Regions from separate parts of the Paracidovorax sp. genome, predicted to be linked through region 2. Evidence: predicted binding sites of a transcription regulator. Region 2 holds the regulator's gene; the other holds the start of a gene.
What was found. The regulator FNR, encoded in region 2, switches genes on or off when oxygen is low (the NO sensors DNR and NnrR bind a similar motif). The targets are predictions, from matches to a motif close to TTGATNNNNATCAA.

Region 1: a site for FNR is predicted at 3,405-3,418, ahead of cydD (thiol reductant ABC exporter subunit CydD). Genes of this name have one in related genera too.

What each region holds. Positions count from the first base shown of each region.
Region 1 is NZ_JBXYZY010000001.1:86,388-93,698, reverse strand. Features, by position in the region: gene AC3A84_RS00420 (ArnT family glycosyltransferase) at 1-1,459, opposite strand, end outside; gene AC3A84_RS00415 (glycosyltransferase family 2 protein) at 1,459-2,427, opposite strand; gene AC3A84_RS00410 (GbsR/MarR family transcriptional regulator) at 2,787-3,347, opposite strand; gene cydD (thiol reductant ABC exporter subunit CydD) at 3,573-5,249, shown strand; gene AC3A84_RS00400 (amino acid ABC transporter ATP-binding/permease protein) at 5,246-6,958, shown strand; gene AC3A84_RS00395 (cytochrome ubiquinol oxidase subunit I) at 7,012-7,311, shown strand, end outside.
Region 2 is NZ_JBXYZY010000003.1:176,999-184,309, forward strand. Features, by position in the region: gene ccoN (cytochrome-c oxidase, cbb3-type subunit I) at 1-799, shown strand, start outside; gene ccoO (cytochrome-c oxidase, cbb3-type subunit II) at 818-1,450, shown strand; gene AC3A84_RS04645 (cbb3-type cytochrome oxidase subunit 3) at 1,485-1,622, shown strand; gene ccoP (cytochrome-c oxidase, cbb3-type subunit III) at 1,698-2,618, shown strand; gene ccoG (cytochrome c oxidase accessory protein CcoG) at 2,760-4,190, shown strand; gene AC3A84_RS04660 (FixH family protein) at 4,269-4,553, shown strand; gene AC3A84_RS04665 (hypothetical protein) at 4,582-4,869, shown strand; gene fnr (fumarate/nitrate reduction transcriptional regulator Fnr) at 4,923-5,648, opposite strand; gene hemN (oxygen-independent coproporphyrinogen III oxidase) at 5,860-7,242, shown strand; gene AC3A84_RS04680 (sulfite exporter TauE/SafE family protein) at 7,256-7,311, shown strand, end outside.

The DNA.
Region 1 (7,311 bases), on a different contig from region 2:
CCGCCAGATACGGATAGCGCTCCATCTCCCTGGAAGGCCCCAGCACCCACACGACGCCGGAACGGCACAGCAGCCGTGGCAAGGACGCCGGCAGCAGCAGGCGCACGGACGCGGCGGCCCGATCGAACTGGCCGGCATCCGCGATTTCCTTGCGCTGGTCATCTCGCCGCTGGATCGCCGGATCGTCCCAGTTCTCGATCACCGCCACCGGGGTGCGCAGCCCTGCATAGAACGGCAGGTCGAAATAGTAGGTGTCGAGCATCACGACGGGCTCTGCCGCCTCGCGGCTTTCGCTCAGCGTCTGCGCGAAGGCGCGCATGGATTTCTGCGGATGCACGGTCAGCCACGTAAGCGCCCCCAGCGCGAGCGCCGTGCCCGTGCCCGCCGCCAGGAACCACAGGCCCGACTGGAGGCGGGAGACGCGCTCCCGCGACAGATAGCCCTGCGCCGCCAGGGCGGCCAGCGGCACCACCGCAGGCATGACATAGCCCAGCAGCTTGGATTGGGGCAGCGAGAAAAAGCCCACGATGACGGCCGCCCAGATCCACAGCAGCAGACGAACCGAACGGTGCTCAGGCGACGCGCCGCTGCCGAGGGGCCTGCAGGCGCGGGCCATCCACGGCAGCCACGGCAGGAAGAAGAGCGCCAGCACGGCCGGGTAGAACCACAGGGGCATCACGTTGTTGAACCCGGTTTCCGCGAAGCGCTTGAAATGCTGCACCACGAAGAAGTAGTACAGAAAATCAGGAAAGCGCTGCTGCATGGCGACGAACCACGGCGCCGCCAGGCACAAAAACAGCAGCGGCCCGGCCCACCAGAAGAGGCTGCCCAGGCGGCGCCAGCGCCGCTGCACGGCGAGCCACAGGAACACCACCAGCGCGGGCAGCACGAAGCCGATCAGGCCCTTGGCCAGCACGCCCAGCGCGGCCATGCCCCAGGCAGCCAGCAGCACCCGGCGATACGGCAGCGCATGCTCGGCCAGCATCACGGCGTGCGCGAGCAGGCAGATGGTGGCGACGATGCAGCCGGCCACCAGCGTATCCAGGTTGGCAAATTGCGCGCCCATGATCCAGAAGGGCTGTGCCATGAGCACCAGCAGGCCCATCCGCCCCGCCCGCTCGCTCCACCAGCGGCGCAGGAAGGCGTAGGAAGCCCAGGAACCGGCCAGCGCGCCGAGCAGAGGCGCCACGCGTGCCGCGCCTTCGTGGTTGCCGAACAACCAGAGCGAGCTGGCCGTGATCCAGTAAAAGAGCGGCGGCTTGTGGAAGTACGGCAAGCCGTTGATGGTGGGCGTCAGCCAGTCGCCCGAGCGCAGCATTTCCCACGCGATGCCCACGTAGCGGCCCTCATCGGGCAGCATCAGCGGACGCAGGCACGCCGTGGCGGCCCACCAGGCCAGCACCAGCAGGGCGACCGCCATCATTCCCAGCGGCGCTGGGTTCTTCTTGTTCACCGTCATCAATCCGCCCTCTTCAGACCCTGGCCCAGTTCACGCTTGACCACGTAGAGGGGCCGTGCCTTGACCTCTTCCGCAATCCGCCCCACGTATTCGCCCACGATGCCCAGCGACAGCAACTGCACCCCGGAAAAGCCCATCAGGCCGACCACGATGGTCGTCCAGCCGCTGATGGCGTGGCCATAGAGCAGGTAGGCGATCGTCAGATAGGCCCCGTAGAGCAGCGCCAGCACCGCCAGCACCAGGCCCATGGCGCTCACGGCCCGCAGGGGCCAGGCGGTGAAGCCGGTCAACCCGTCGAGCGAAAGCCGGATCAGCGCCAAGGGGCTGAAACTGGTGCGGCCGTGCAGCCGGGCGCTGGGCATGTACGGAACGGCGGTCGCATCGAAGCCGACCCACGCGTAGAGGCCCTTCATGAAGCGATTGCGCTCGGGCAGGGACAGCAGGGCATCGACCACGCTGCGATCCATGAGCCGAAAATCCCCCGCCCCGGCGGGCACTGCGAAGCGCCCGCCCATGTTGACGATGGCGTAGAAGCAGCGCGCGCCCCAGCGCTTGAAGGCACCTTCATCGTGCCGATCCTGGCGCTGCGCATAGACCATGTCGGAGCCTTCGCTCCAGTGCTGAATGAAGACGGGAATGAGGGACGGGGGATGCTGCAGGTCGCCGTCCATCGTCACCACGGCATCGCCCTGCGCCGCCTCCAGGCCGGCCATGAGGGCCGCTTCCTTGCCGAAGTTCCGCGACAGCAGCAGCGCACGAAAGCCCGGTTGCTGCGCCCAGTGAGCGAGCACCATGCTGGTCGCATCGGAGCTGCCGTCGTCCACCAGGACGATCTCCCAGCTTTCGACGCAGGCCGCCAGCGCCTCCTGGAGCTGCGGCAGCAGCTTTTCCAGATTGGCTGCCTCGTTGTGGCAGGGCACGACGCAGGAGAGGCATGCGAGTTGCCGAGGCTTGGCTTGCACGGCCATCAGAGCGCCTTCCTGGCGGCAGCGGCCAGGCCAGCCCCCGGAGGGAGGCGCATCGCTATCCACTGCTGCGGCTGATCCGACGCGCAAGGCGCGACCGCACCCGGCCGCAGGGGCACCGAAGCCCGGCCGTTGAAAGCGAGGAAGAGAGCATGATCCAGCGGCATGGCAATCGACGGGAACCCAATAGGACACGGTGCGGCCCGATATTGGTACGACTGCCTTAACGCAACCTTAGAACGTGTTGACGATCTCGCCGAGGGTCGTCAATGAGACCTGGGAGATGCGTGCGGAGCCTCTCGCCGTGAAGCCCCTGCCGCGCTGCAATCATCAGTCGCGAGCACGGGCGCGAGCGCAGGGCATCAGGCCGGATCGTCGCCCCGCCCGCCCGTGCCGAACAGCACGTCGCGCGCCGCCAGCAGCTTCTGCACCTTCGAGCCCATCCGCATCAGCTGGGCGAGGGATTCGGGCGAAAGCCGCTGCAGGTCGTCGAACCAGGTGTTGGCCAGGTCCACCAGCCCGTGCATCTGGCGCATGCGTTCCTGGGCGAAGGCGTCTTCGGGCGAGGTGGCGTCGGCCAGCAGCGATTCGCGCAGGACCGACAGCGTGGGCGCCACCTCGCGCCGGCGCCGCTCGGCAGCCACCACGCGGAAGATCTCCCACACATCACCCAGCGAAGAGAAGTATTCGCGCCGGTCGCCCGGCACGCGGCTTTGCCGCACGAGCCCCCAGGCCTGCAGTTCCTTGAGCCCGATGCTCACGTTGGAGCGCGAGATGCCCAGCTTCTCGCCGATGTCGTCGGCATGCAACTGCCGCTCCGTGACGAAAAGCAGCGCATAGATCTGCCCCACTGTGCGGTTGATGCCCCAGCGGCTGCCCATCTCCCCGAAATGGCTGACGAAAGTTTGAACGAGAGGTGTCACCGCTTGATTCTTTCACAATTTTCTAAAAATTTGACAAACAAATTATCCCGCACACCTTTGACTCACATCAAAAACCGGATGCATTCTTAGTGGAATGCGCACAACAAAGTGATGCACCTCATCCATCAAGATTTAAACTTTCCGAAATTACTGAAACTTAAGAAGCATCATGGCACGGAACACGGCGATGAATGAGAGCAAGCCTCCGCTTGCGCTGCGCCCCCCGTGCCATCTGCAGCGGCACAGGCCGTGCCGCAATCGCGCCTGGCCAATGCGGTGCTGGCCCTGGCCGCCCTACTCTGGGTGGGCCAGGCCGCGTCGCTGGCGGTGGCCGTGCAGCGGCTGGCCGATGGCAAGGGCTGGGCCGCCGTAGCGGGGCCGGCGCTGGCCTATGCGCTGCTAGGCGTGTTGCGCGCCACGGGCGAAGCCTGGGCCGGCCGGCGCATCTTCGCCGCGGCGCGGCGATACGTGAGCACGGTGCGGGCGCAAGCCTGCGCGGCGCTGGCACGCCGTTCCCCGCTGGATGGGGCCCGCGCGGCATCGGGCCAGGCCGCCAGCGCCATGGCCGAGCAGGCCGAGGCCTTGCTGCCCTGGCTGCTGCGCTACCAGCCCGCCCGCTGGCGAACCATGGCAGTGCCGCCGGTGCTGGCACTGGCCGTGGCCAGCCAGTCGTGGCTGGCCGCGCTGATCCTCGTCGCCGCCGCTCCGTTGATCCCGCTGGCAATGGCACTGGTCGGCTGGCAGGCCCGCGCCGCCAGTGAATCGCAGCTGCAGGCGCTCGGCGGCATGAACGGTTTCCTGCTCGACCGATTGCGCGGGCTGGCGACCTTGCGCGCACTGGGCGCCGTCGATGCCACGGCGCGCCGGCTGCGCGCCTCGGCCGAAACCCTGCGCCAGCGCACCATGCGCGTGCTGCGCATCGCCTTTCTCTCCTCCGCATCGCTGGAGCTGTTCTCGGCGCTGGCTGTGGCGCTGGTGGCCGTCTACGTGGGCTTCCATCTGCTGGGCCAGTTCAGCGCGGGCAGCTGGGGCCAACGCCTTTCGCTGGGCCAGGGTCTCTTCGTGCTCCTGCTGGCGCCCGCCTTCTTCGAGCCGCTGCGCGATCTGGCCGCCGCCTGGCACGACAAGGCCGCCGGCCAGGCCGCGCTGCAGGCGCTGACGCAACTGCAGACCCGCGATGCCCTGCGCATGCCGGGCGCTCTGGAAGAGCCACAGCACCAGCCCGATACGCCACGCGCTGCCCGTGTGGAGCTGCGCAAGGTGAGCCTGCAGCACGCGGGCGAAGCGCCGGTTCTTGCGGGCGTGGATCTTTTCGTGGGCGCAGGCGAGCATGTCGCGCTGGTGGGTGCGAGCGGTGCGGGCAAGACCACGCTGCTCTCGCTCATCGCCGGCCTGCTGCCCGTCTCCAGCGGCGAGGTGGTGATCGACGGCACGCGGCTCGAAGAAGCCAGCGCCGCCGCCCTGCGCCGCCGCATGGCCTGGATCGGCCAGAAGCCGCACATCTTCTCGGGCACCGCGCTGGACAACGTCAGCCTGGACCGCCCCGGCGTGCCGCGCCACCGCGCCAGCGCGGCGCTGCGCCACGCTGGCCTGGGCGATGCCAGCCGTGTCGTTCCGGGCAGCGCGCTGGGCGAAGGCGGCACGGGCCTCTCGGGCGGCGAAGCCGTGCGGCTGGCCCTGGCGCGCGCCGCCGCCGCCGGCCCCGCCGACCTGTGGCTGCTGGACGAGCCCACGGCCCACCTGGATAGCGCCACCGCGCAGGCCGTGGTCGATGCGCTGCTGCGCATGGCCCAAGGCCGCACCCTGATCGTCGCCACGCACGACCTGGCGCTGGCCGCGCGCATCGGGCGCGTGGTGCACATCGGGCAACTGGGTGATGCCGCCCCACGGAGAGCCGCATGAACACGCATCCGCACCGCGCTGCGCAGCGCCCCGGCCTGGGCGCCGTGCTGCGCCTCTTCATTGCCACCAGCGGCCCTCGCCTGCTGCTGGGCACGCTGCTGGCCGCGATCACGGTGCTGGCCGGCATGGCTCTGTTGGGCATTTCGGGCTGGTTCATCACGGGCACGGCGCTCGCGGGCCTCTCGGCCGCGGCGGCCTTGACCTTCAACGTGTTCATGCCCAGCGCCAGCATCCGCGTGCTGGCGCTGGGCCGCACGGCCGGGCGCTACGCGGAGCGCGTGGTGACGCACGATGCCAGCTTCGCCGTGCTGGCCGCGCTGCGCGAGCGGCTCTTTCGCGGCTGGGCGCAGCCCCAGGGCCTGCGCGATCTGCAGCAGCGGCCTGCGCGCCTGCTGTTCCGTCTGACGCACGACATCGACGCGCTCGAATCACTCTATCTGCGCGTGGCCGTACCCGCGGGCGCTGCCTTGGGGGCCGCACTGCTGGCCGGCTGCGTGCTGGGTGCGCTGGACTGGCGGCTGGGCCTGGCCACCTTCGCCTGGCTGCTGCTGTGCGGCGGCGGCGTGGCGCTCTTCGCGGCCCGCCGCGCCCGCCGCGCCGCACTGCGCCGTGCGCGCGGGCTGGAGCGGCTGCGCGAGCAGGCCATCGACCTGGTGGCCGGCCAGACCGAGCTGGCCATGGCAGGCCGGCTGGCCGCGCAATGCCAGCGGCTCGCGCGCACCGATGCGCGCCTGGCCCAGGCCGAAGACGCGCTGCACCGCCTGGAAACCCGCACCGGCTGGACCTACGCAGTAGCCGGACACGCCACCGTCGCCGCCGTGCTGCTGGCCATGGGCGCACTGGCGCAGACCGGCTCCGTGACCGCGCCGCTGGCCGCCCTGGCCTTGCTCCTGGCGCTCTCGGCGCTGGAGCCCTTCGCCGCGCTGCGCCGGGGCGCGCTGGAAGCCGGCCGCAGCGCTCTGGCCGCCCGGCGGCTGGCGCCGCGCCTGGCCGCACCCGCGGCGGAACCGGCCACACTGCCCCCGCCCGCCGCCAACGATGCGGCACTGCGCATGGACGCCGTATGCGCCGGGTATGCCAACGATGACGGCATCCTGCGCGGCATCGCCCTGACCATCGCGCGGGGCGAACGGGTGGCGGTGGTCGGCGCGAGCGGCGCGGGCAAGTCCACCCTGCTGGCCCTGGCCGCGGGCGAGCTGCGCCCGGGCGCCGGCAGCGTGCAGGCCGAGGCCGGCACCTGGCTCACACAGCGCACCGAACTCTTCCAGGACAGCCTGCGCGACAACCTGCGCCTGGCCGACCCGGCCGCGAGCGACGAGCAGCTCTGGTCCGCCCTGCAGGCCAGTGGCCTGGCGGCCGACGTGCAGCGCCTGGCGCGCGGACTGGACACGCCCCTGGGCGAAGGCGGCCTGGGTCTCTCGGGCGGGCAGGCGCGCCGGCTGGCGCTGGCGCGGCTGCTGCTGCACCCCGCCGGCTTCTGGCTTCTGGACGAACCCACCGAGGGCCTGGACGGCCCCACCGCGGCCGACGTGCTGGAGCGGCTCGCCCGCCATGCCGGCAGCCGCACGGTGCTGATCGCCACCCACCTGCGCCGCGAGGCGCTGCTGGCCGACCGCCTCATCGTGCTGGCGCAGGGCCGCATCGCGGCCGAGCACCTGCGCGGCACGCCGCCATTCGATGCCGTGCTGGCCACGCTGCGCCAGTACTGAACACACACGCACTCCCTCTTTTTCGCTCGTTCCCTCCAGAAAGGATTTCCACCATGGACCTCGACGTCGTCGGCTTATCGCGGCTGCAGTTCGCGATGACCGCGCTCTACCACTTTCTCTTCGTGCCGCTCACCATCGGGCTGGCTGTGCTGCTGGCCATCATGGAGACGGTCTATGTGATGACCGGCCGCACCGTCTGGCGCCAGATGACCAAGTTCTGGGGCGTGCTGTTCGGCATCAACTTCGCGCTGGGCGTCTCGACCGGCCTCGTGATGGAGTTCCAGTTCGGCATGAACTGGAGCTACTACAGCCACTATGTGGGCGACATCTTCGGGGCGCCGCTGGCCATCGAA
Region 2 (7,311 bases):
CTACCTCACCACGGGCTTTTTGGGGATGATGTATTACTTCATCCCCAAGCAGGCCGGCCGCCCGGTGTACAGCTATCGCCTGTCCATCGTGCACTTCTGGGCGCTGATCTTCACCTACATGTGGGCCGGCCCCCACCATCTGCACTACACGGCGCTGCCGGACTGGACGCAGTCGGTGGGCATGGTGTTCTCGCTGATCCTGCTGGCCCCCAGCTGGGGCGGGATGATCAACGGGATCATGACCCTCTCGGGCGCCTGGCACAAGCTGCGCACCGACCCTATCCTGCGTTTCCTGATCGTGTCGCTCTCGTTCTACGGCATGTCGACGTTCGAGGGTCCGATGATGTCTATCAAGACCGTCAACGCGCTGAGCCACTACACCGACTGGACGATCGGCCACGTGCATTCCGGTGCGCTGGGCTGGGTGGGCCTCATCACCATGGGCTCGCTCTACTACCTGATTCCGCGCCTCTTCGGCAAGGACAAGATGCATTCGGTGCCCGCCATCGAGCTGCACTTCTGGATGGCCACCGTGGGCATCGTGCTCTACATCGCCGCCATGTGGATCGCCGGCGTCATGCAAGGCCTGATGTGGCGCGCCATCAACCCGGACGGCACGCTGACCTACACCTTCGTCGAAGGCGTGAAGGCGACCTATCCGTTCTACGTGATCCGCTTTGTGGGCGGCCTGATGTATCTGGGCGGCATGGCCGTGATGGCCTGGAACGTGTGGATGACGGCCGTCGGCGGGCGTTCGGTCAAGGTGGCCATCCCCATGGTCCAGCCGGCCCACGCCTGAGCTTGAAGGAGCGATTGAATGTCTGATACCCCCCGCACCGCATCTGCCGGCTTCACCCACGAAAAGGTGGAGACCAGCAACTTCCTGATGATCGTGCTGATCCTGCTCGTCGTGGCCGTGGGCGGCCTGGTCGAGATCGTGCCGCTCTTCTTCCAGAAGTCCACCACCGAGGCTGTGGACGGCGTCAAGCCCTATACCGCGGTGCAGTTGATCGGCCGCGACATCTATCTGCGTGAGGGCTGCTACAACTGCCACTCGCAGATGATCCGCCCCTTCCGCGCCGAGACGCTGCGCTATGGCCACTACTCCGTGGCGGGCGAGTTCGTCTACGACCACCCCTTCCAGTGGGGCAGCAAGCGCACGGGCCCTGACCTGCAGCGCGTGGGCGGCAAGTACAGCGACGAGTGGCACCGCATCCACCTGAACAACCCGCGCGACGTGGTGCCCGAATCGAACATGCCCGCCTACCCGTGGTTGGCGAAGACCCAGGTCGATCCCAGCGTGGTCGAACCCCGCATGAAGGCGCTGCGCATCGTGGGCGTGCCTTACACCGATGCGGAGATCGCCGGCGGAGCCGACGAGGTCAAGGGCAAGACCGAGCTGGACGCGCTTGTCGCCTACCTGCAGGTCATGGGCCGCGCGCTCAAGTAAGCCCGCGCCGCACACCGCAACCAAGGAGCCTGCTATGGATATCACCACCATGCGCATCGTGGCCACGCTGGCATCGCTGGCGTGCTTTCTGGGCATCTGGGTCTGGGCGTTCCTGCGCCGCAACCAGGCCCGCTTCGAAGAGGCGGCGCAGCTGCCCTTCGTGCAGGACTGACGGACTCACTGCCGGCCTTTCCGCCGGTCTTTCCGACCGATCGAACGGCCGCACGCACAAGAAACGAGAGAACCCATGAGCGATTTCACCAACCATTTCTGGTCCCTCTATGTGGCCGGGCTCACGCTGGCCGGCATCCTGGCCTGCGCCCTGCTGCTGTGGATCACCTCGCGCAAGAAGGTCGAGGCCACGGCCGACAACACCACCGGCCACGTCTGGGACGAAGACCTGCGCGAGATGAACAACCCGCTGCCGCGATGGTGGATGTGGCTGTTCATCATCACCATGGTCTTTGGCGTGGCCTATCTGGTGGCCTACCCGGGCCTGGGGGCCTTCTCCGGCCGTCTGGGCTGGACGCAGCGCGGCGAGTACGAGGCCGAGATGGCCAAGGCCGATGCCGAGCTGCAGCCGCTCTACGCCCGCTTCGCGCAAATGAAGCCTGAAGACATGGCGCGCGATCCGCAGGCCATGGCCATCGGCGAACGCCTCTTTCTCAATAACTGCGCGCAGTGCCACGGCTCCGATGCGCGCGGTAGCAAGGGCTTTCCCAACCTCACCGATGGCGACTGGCTGCATGGCGGCGCGCCCGAGCAGATCCACCAGACCATCCATGCCGGCCGCATTGGCGTGATGCCGCCGATGGCCGCCGCCGTGGGATCGCCCGAAGACGTGCGCAACCTCGCGCAGTACGTGCTGAGCCTCTCTGGCAGCCCGCACGATTCGCTGCGCGCATCGCTGGGCAAGTCCAAGTTCACGGCCTGCGCGGCATGCCATGGCATGGATGGCAAGGGCAACACGGCGCTGGGCGCGCCCAACCTCACCGATGACATCTGGCTGCACGGCTGGGGTGAGGCCGCGATCACCGCGATGATCAACAACGGCAAGACCAACCAGATGCCAGCGCAGGCTGGCAAGCTCACCGACAGCCAGATCAACGTGCTGACGGCCTATGTCTGGGGTCTTTCGAACGGCAAGCCCGGCGCCGCCGTGCGCTGAGCGAGCCCCGAAGCACGTGTCACACGCAACCGCCGTGTCCACGTCCTGAGCCGGCGCCTCGGCGCCGGCTGCATTGCTTTCTCCTTTCCTTTTTTCCATGCGACTCGGAACCCATCCGGGCCCCCGCCACAGGCACCCACCATGAAGCCCGCCGAAGGCCCTCCGGCCAAGGTCATACCGATCACTCCCGTCCCCGCAGAAAGCCAGTCGCTCTACGAGGCGCAGCAGAAGATCTACCCGCGCGCGATCAGTGGCGTCTTCGCGCGCTGGCGCTGGCTCATGGTCGTGCTCACGCAGCTGGTGTTCTACGGCTTGCCGTGGCTGCAGTGGGGTGGGCGGCAGATGGTGCTGTTCGACCTGGGCGCACGCCGGTTCTACCTGTTTGGCCTGGTGCTCTATCCGCAGGACTTCATCTACCTCACCGGCCTGCTTGTCATCTCGGCGCTGTCGCTGTTCCTCTTCACTGCGGTGGCGGGGCGGCTGTGGTGCGGCTTCGCCTGTCCGCAAACGGTCTATACCGAGATCTTCATGTGGATCGAGCACCGTGTGGAAGGTGATCGCAGCGCACGCCTGCGGCTGGACCGCAGCGGCTGGACGGCAGAGAAGATCGCCAAGAAGAGCACCAAGCAGTTGCTGTGGATCGCCATCGCGGGCTGGACAGGCTTCAGCTTCGTGGGCTACTTCGTGCCCATCCGCCTGCTGGGGGCGGAGCTGTTGGCACTGCAGGGCTCGTGGCAGATCTTCTGGGTGGCGTTCTACGCCCTTGCCACCTACGGCAACGCCGGTTTCATGCGCGAGCAGGTGTGCAAGTACATGTGCCCCTATGCGCGCTTTCAGAGCGCCATGTTCGACAGCGACACGCTGATCGTGACCTATGACCAGGCCCGCGGCGAGCCGCGCGGCCCGCGCAACAAGTCGGTGGCCGACCCTCGGGCGCAGGGGCTCGGCGACTGCATCGACTGCACCCTGTGCGTGCAGGTCTGCCCGGTGGGGATCGACATCCGCAACGGCCTGCAGTACGAGTGCATCGGCTGCGGCCTGTGCGTGGATGCCTGCAATACCGTGATGGACAAGATGCGCTATGCGCCGGGCCTGATCCGCTTTTCGACCCAGAACGGCGTGGAGCGCCGCTGGAGCCAGCCGCAGATACTGCGTCGCGTGCTGCGCCCGCGCGTGCTGATCTACAGTGCGGTGCTGGTGCTGCTGTGCATCGGCATGCTGGCCAGCCTGGTGGGGCGTACGCCGCTCAAGGTGGACGTGGTGCGCGACCGCGCCGCGCTCTCGCGCATCGTGGCCGGCGGCCGGCTGGAGAACGTTTACCGTCTGCAGATCATGAATGCCACCGAGGGGCCCCAGCGTTACCGTATCGGCGCGCGAGGCCTGACAGGGCTGGAGGTCGCCTCCGAGCCCGAGGTGGAGGTGGGCCCGGCCGAGGCGCGCTGGGTGGCCGTGCGGCTGCAGGTGCCCTACGGCTCGGCCGAGCCGGGGTCGCACCCGGTGTATTTCGAGGTGCGCGCCCAGGGAGCAGCGGCGCAGGTGTCCGAAAAGTCGGTGTTTCTGGTGCCGCGCTGATGGCCGTGCCCCCAAGCGATCGTCAATAGGTACAAGGTTCTTGGTGAAGCGGACTGTGCGCCGCGAAGGAGTGTGAGCATGACCCCCATCGTTTCATCCGCCGGGCAGCCAGCCGGGCCCGTGTCCCAGCCCTGGTGGCGCTACGGCCATGTGTGGCTCATCATCGCGGGGCCGGCCATCGTGGTGGTCGCAGGCCTGGTGACGCTCTGGCTGGCACTGAGTCGACCCGATCCGGTGCTGGCAGAGGACTACTACCAGCGCGGGCTCGACATCAACAAGACGCTGCGCCAGGACGCCGCCGCCATGGTGCCGGCCCTCAAGGGCCGCAACCATGCGGCCACGCCTGTGCAGGATCGGCCCTGAGCACGTCTCGCGCGAAGGAGAAGACACCATGCTGAAACAGCGACTGATGTGGATCGCCTGGCCCGCCTTTTTGATGGCGGGCGTGATGGAGATGGTCGTCTTTGCCTGTGTGGATCCGCAGGCGCTGCACTGGGCGGACCAGCCGCTCGCGCTCTCGCGCGAAGGGGTCTATACCCTGGCGTTCTTCGTGTTCTGGGCCATCATCATGCTGTCCGGCGCACTCACCACCTTGCTGTCGCTCTCGCCCTTCGAGATCAACCGTTGCCCGGTGCCGGAATGCGAGCGGCCCGCAGACTGCGCGAAATACCCGCGCTAGCACGGCAGCGCGCGCGCACCTGGCGCCCAGTGGGTGTTAGGAGGGGTGTCGCTTCAGTGGCAGGCCTGGTTCTGGCTGTTGACGATGCGCTTGAGCGCCTCTGTGTCGAGGATGCGCACATGGCGCTGCTTCACCTCGACGATGCCTTCCTCGACGAACTTCGAGAAGGTGCGGCTCACGGTCTCGAGCTTCAGGCCCAGGTAGCTGCCGATTTCCTCGCGCGTCATGCGCAGCACCAGTTCGGACTGCGAGAAGCCGCGGGCATGCAGACGCTGCACCAGGTTCAGCAGGAAGGCCGCCAACCGCTCCTCGGCGCGCATGCTGCCCAGCAGGAGCATCACGCCGTGCTCGCGCACGATCTCGCGGCTCATGATCTTGTGCACATGGTTCTGCAGGGCCGTGACCTCGCGCGACAGTTCTTCGATGCGGTCGAAGGGCATGACGCAGACCTCGGCATCTTCCAGCGCGACGGCGTCGCAGCTATGGTGGTCGTTCACGATGCCGTCCAGGCCAATGATCTCGCCGGCCATCTGGAAGCCTGTCACCTGGTCGCGGCCGTCCTCCGTGGCCACGCAGGTCTTGAAGAAGCCGGTGCGGATGGCGAAGAGCGAAGTGAAGGCCTCGCCATTGCGGAACAGAGTTCCCCCGCGCTTGACCTTGCGGCGCACGGCGACGATCTCGTCGATCCGTTGCAGCTGCTGCTCGTTCAGGCCCATGGGCATGCACAGTTCGCGCAGGTTGCAGTTGGAGCAGGCCACTTTGATGGTTTGCGGATTCATATGCACGGAGCTCCTGTAGTGGCTTCGTCGCATCGGGCGAACCGGCGACGGTCGTGCGGTACGGCCCAGGGGCCCTATCGCACAAGAGGTTTCAATTCATTGACGTCTCTGCTGATTGTCTCAGCGCGCTTGCAGACATCGCTTGATGCACATCAAGGACGGCCGAGGGGCCCTGCGGCAAAGTTCGGAGCCGGACCCCAAGGAATTCCTCATGAATGCTGTCACTCCCGAGCTACTGCGTCGCTTCGACGTGCCAGGGCCACGCTACACCTCCTATCCGACGGCGGACCGGTTCGTCGAGGCATTCGGGCAGGACGAGTATGTCCTCGCGTTGCAGCAGCGGCGCGCCGGAGCAGCCTCGATGGCGCTTCCGCTCTCCCTTTATGTGCATATTCCGTTCTGCGAATCGCTCTGCTATTACTGCGCTTGCAACAAGATCATCACGCGCCACCCCGAGCGCGCCACCACCTACTTGCGCTATTTGAGCCGCGAGATTGACCTGCACACCGCGCAGTGCGGGGTGGGGCAGCCCGTAAGCCAGCTGCACCTGGGCGGCGGCAGCCCCACCTTCCTGCCGGATGCGGCGCTGCGCGAACTCATGGCCATTTTGCGGCGCAGCTTCGCGCTGGTGCCGGGCGGTGAATACTCGATCGAGGTGGATCCGCGCACCGTGACCGAGGAGCGCCTGGCCGTGCTGGCCGAGCTGGGCTTCAACCGCCTGAGCTTCGGCGTGCAGGACTTCGACCCCGAAGTGCAGAAGGCCGTCCACCGGGTACAGCCCTCTGCCCAGGTGTTCAGCCTCGTGGAGGCCGCCCGGCGCCTCGGCTTCGAGTCGATCAATGTCGATCTGATCTACGGCCTGCCCCGCCAGACGCCCGAGTCCTTCGACCGTACGCTGGAGCAGATCGCGCTGCTGCGGCCAGACCGCATCGCCCTCTACGCCTATGCCCACCTGCCGGAGCGCTTCAAGCCGCAGCGGCGCATCGTCACGGCCGAGCTGCCGCAGGCTTCTGCCAAGGTGTCCATGCTCTCGCGCTCGCTCCAGTCCTTGGGCGACGCAGGCTATGTGTATGTAGGCATGGACCATTTCGCTTTGCCGCACGATCCTTTGGCCGTGGCCAAGCGCCAGGGCCGGCTGCATCGCAATTTCCAAGGCTACAGCACCCAGCCCGACTGCGACCTGATTGGCCTCGGCGTCTCGGCCATCGGCCGCGTGGGTGCCACCTACAGCCAGAACGCCAAGACGCTGGACGAGTACTACGACTTCCTCGACCAGGGCCGGCTGCCGGTGGTGCGGGGGCTCGCACTCACCCGCGACGACCTGGTACGCCGTGCCGTCATCATGGCGCTGATGTGCCAGGGCGAGGTGCTGTTCGAGCCCATGGAGCAATCCTGGCTGATCGATTTCCGCCGGTATTTCGCCGCCGAGATCGAGCAACTGCACGATCTGCAGGAGCAGGGGCTGGCGACGGTGACAGACGACGCCATCACGGTCACGCCCATGGGCTGGTTCTTCGTGCGCGGCGTGGCCATGGTGTTCGACCGCCATCTGCAGGTGGACCGCAACCGCGCGCGGTTCTCTCGCATCATCTGACGGCCACCCACCCATGCTGGCAACTACCGCCTGGACCGCCCTGGCCATGGGCCTTCTGGGCGGGCCGCA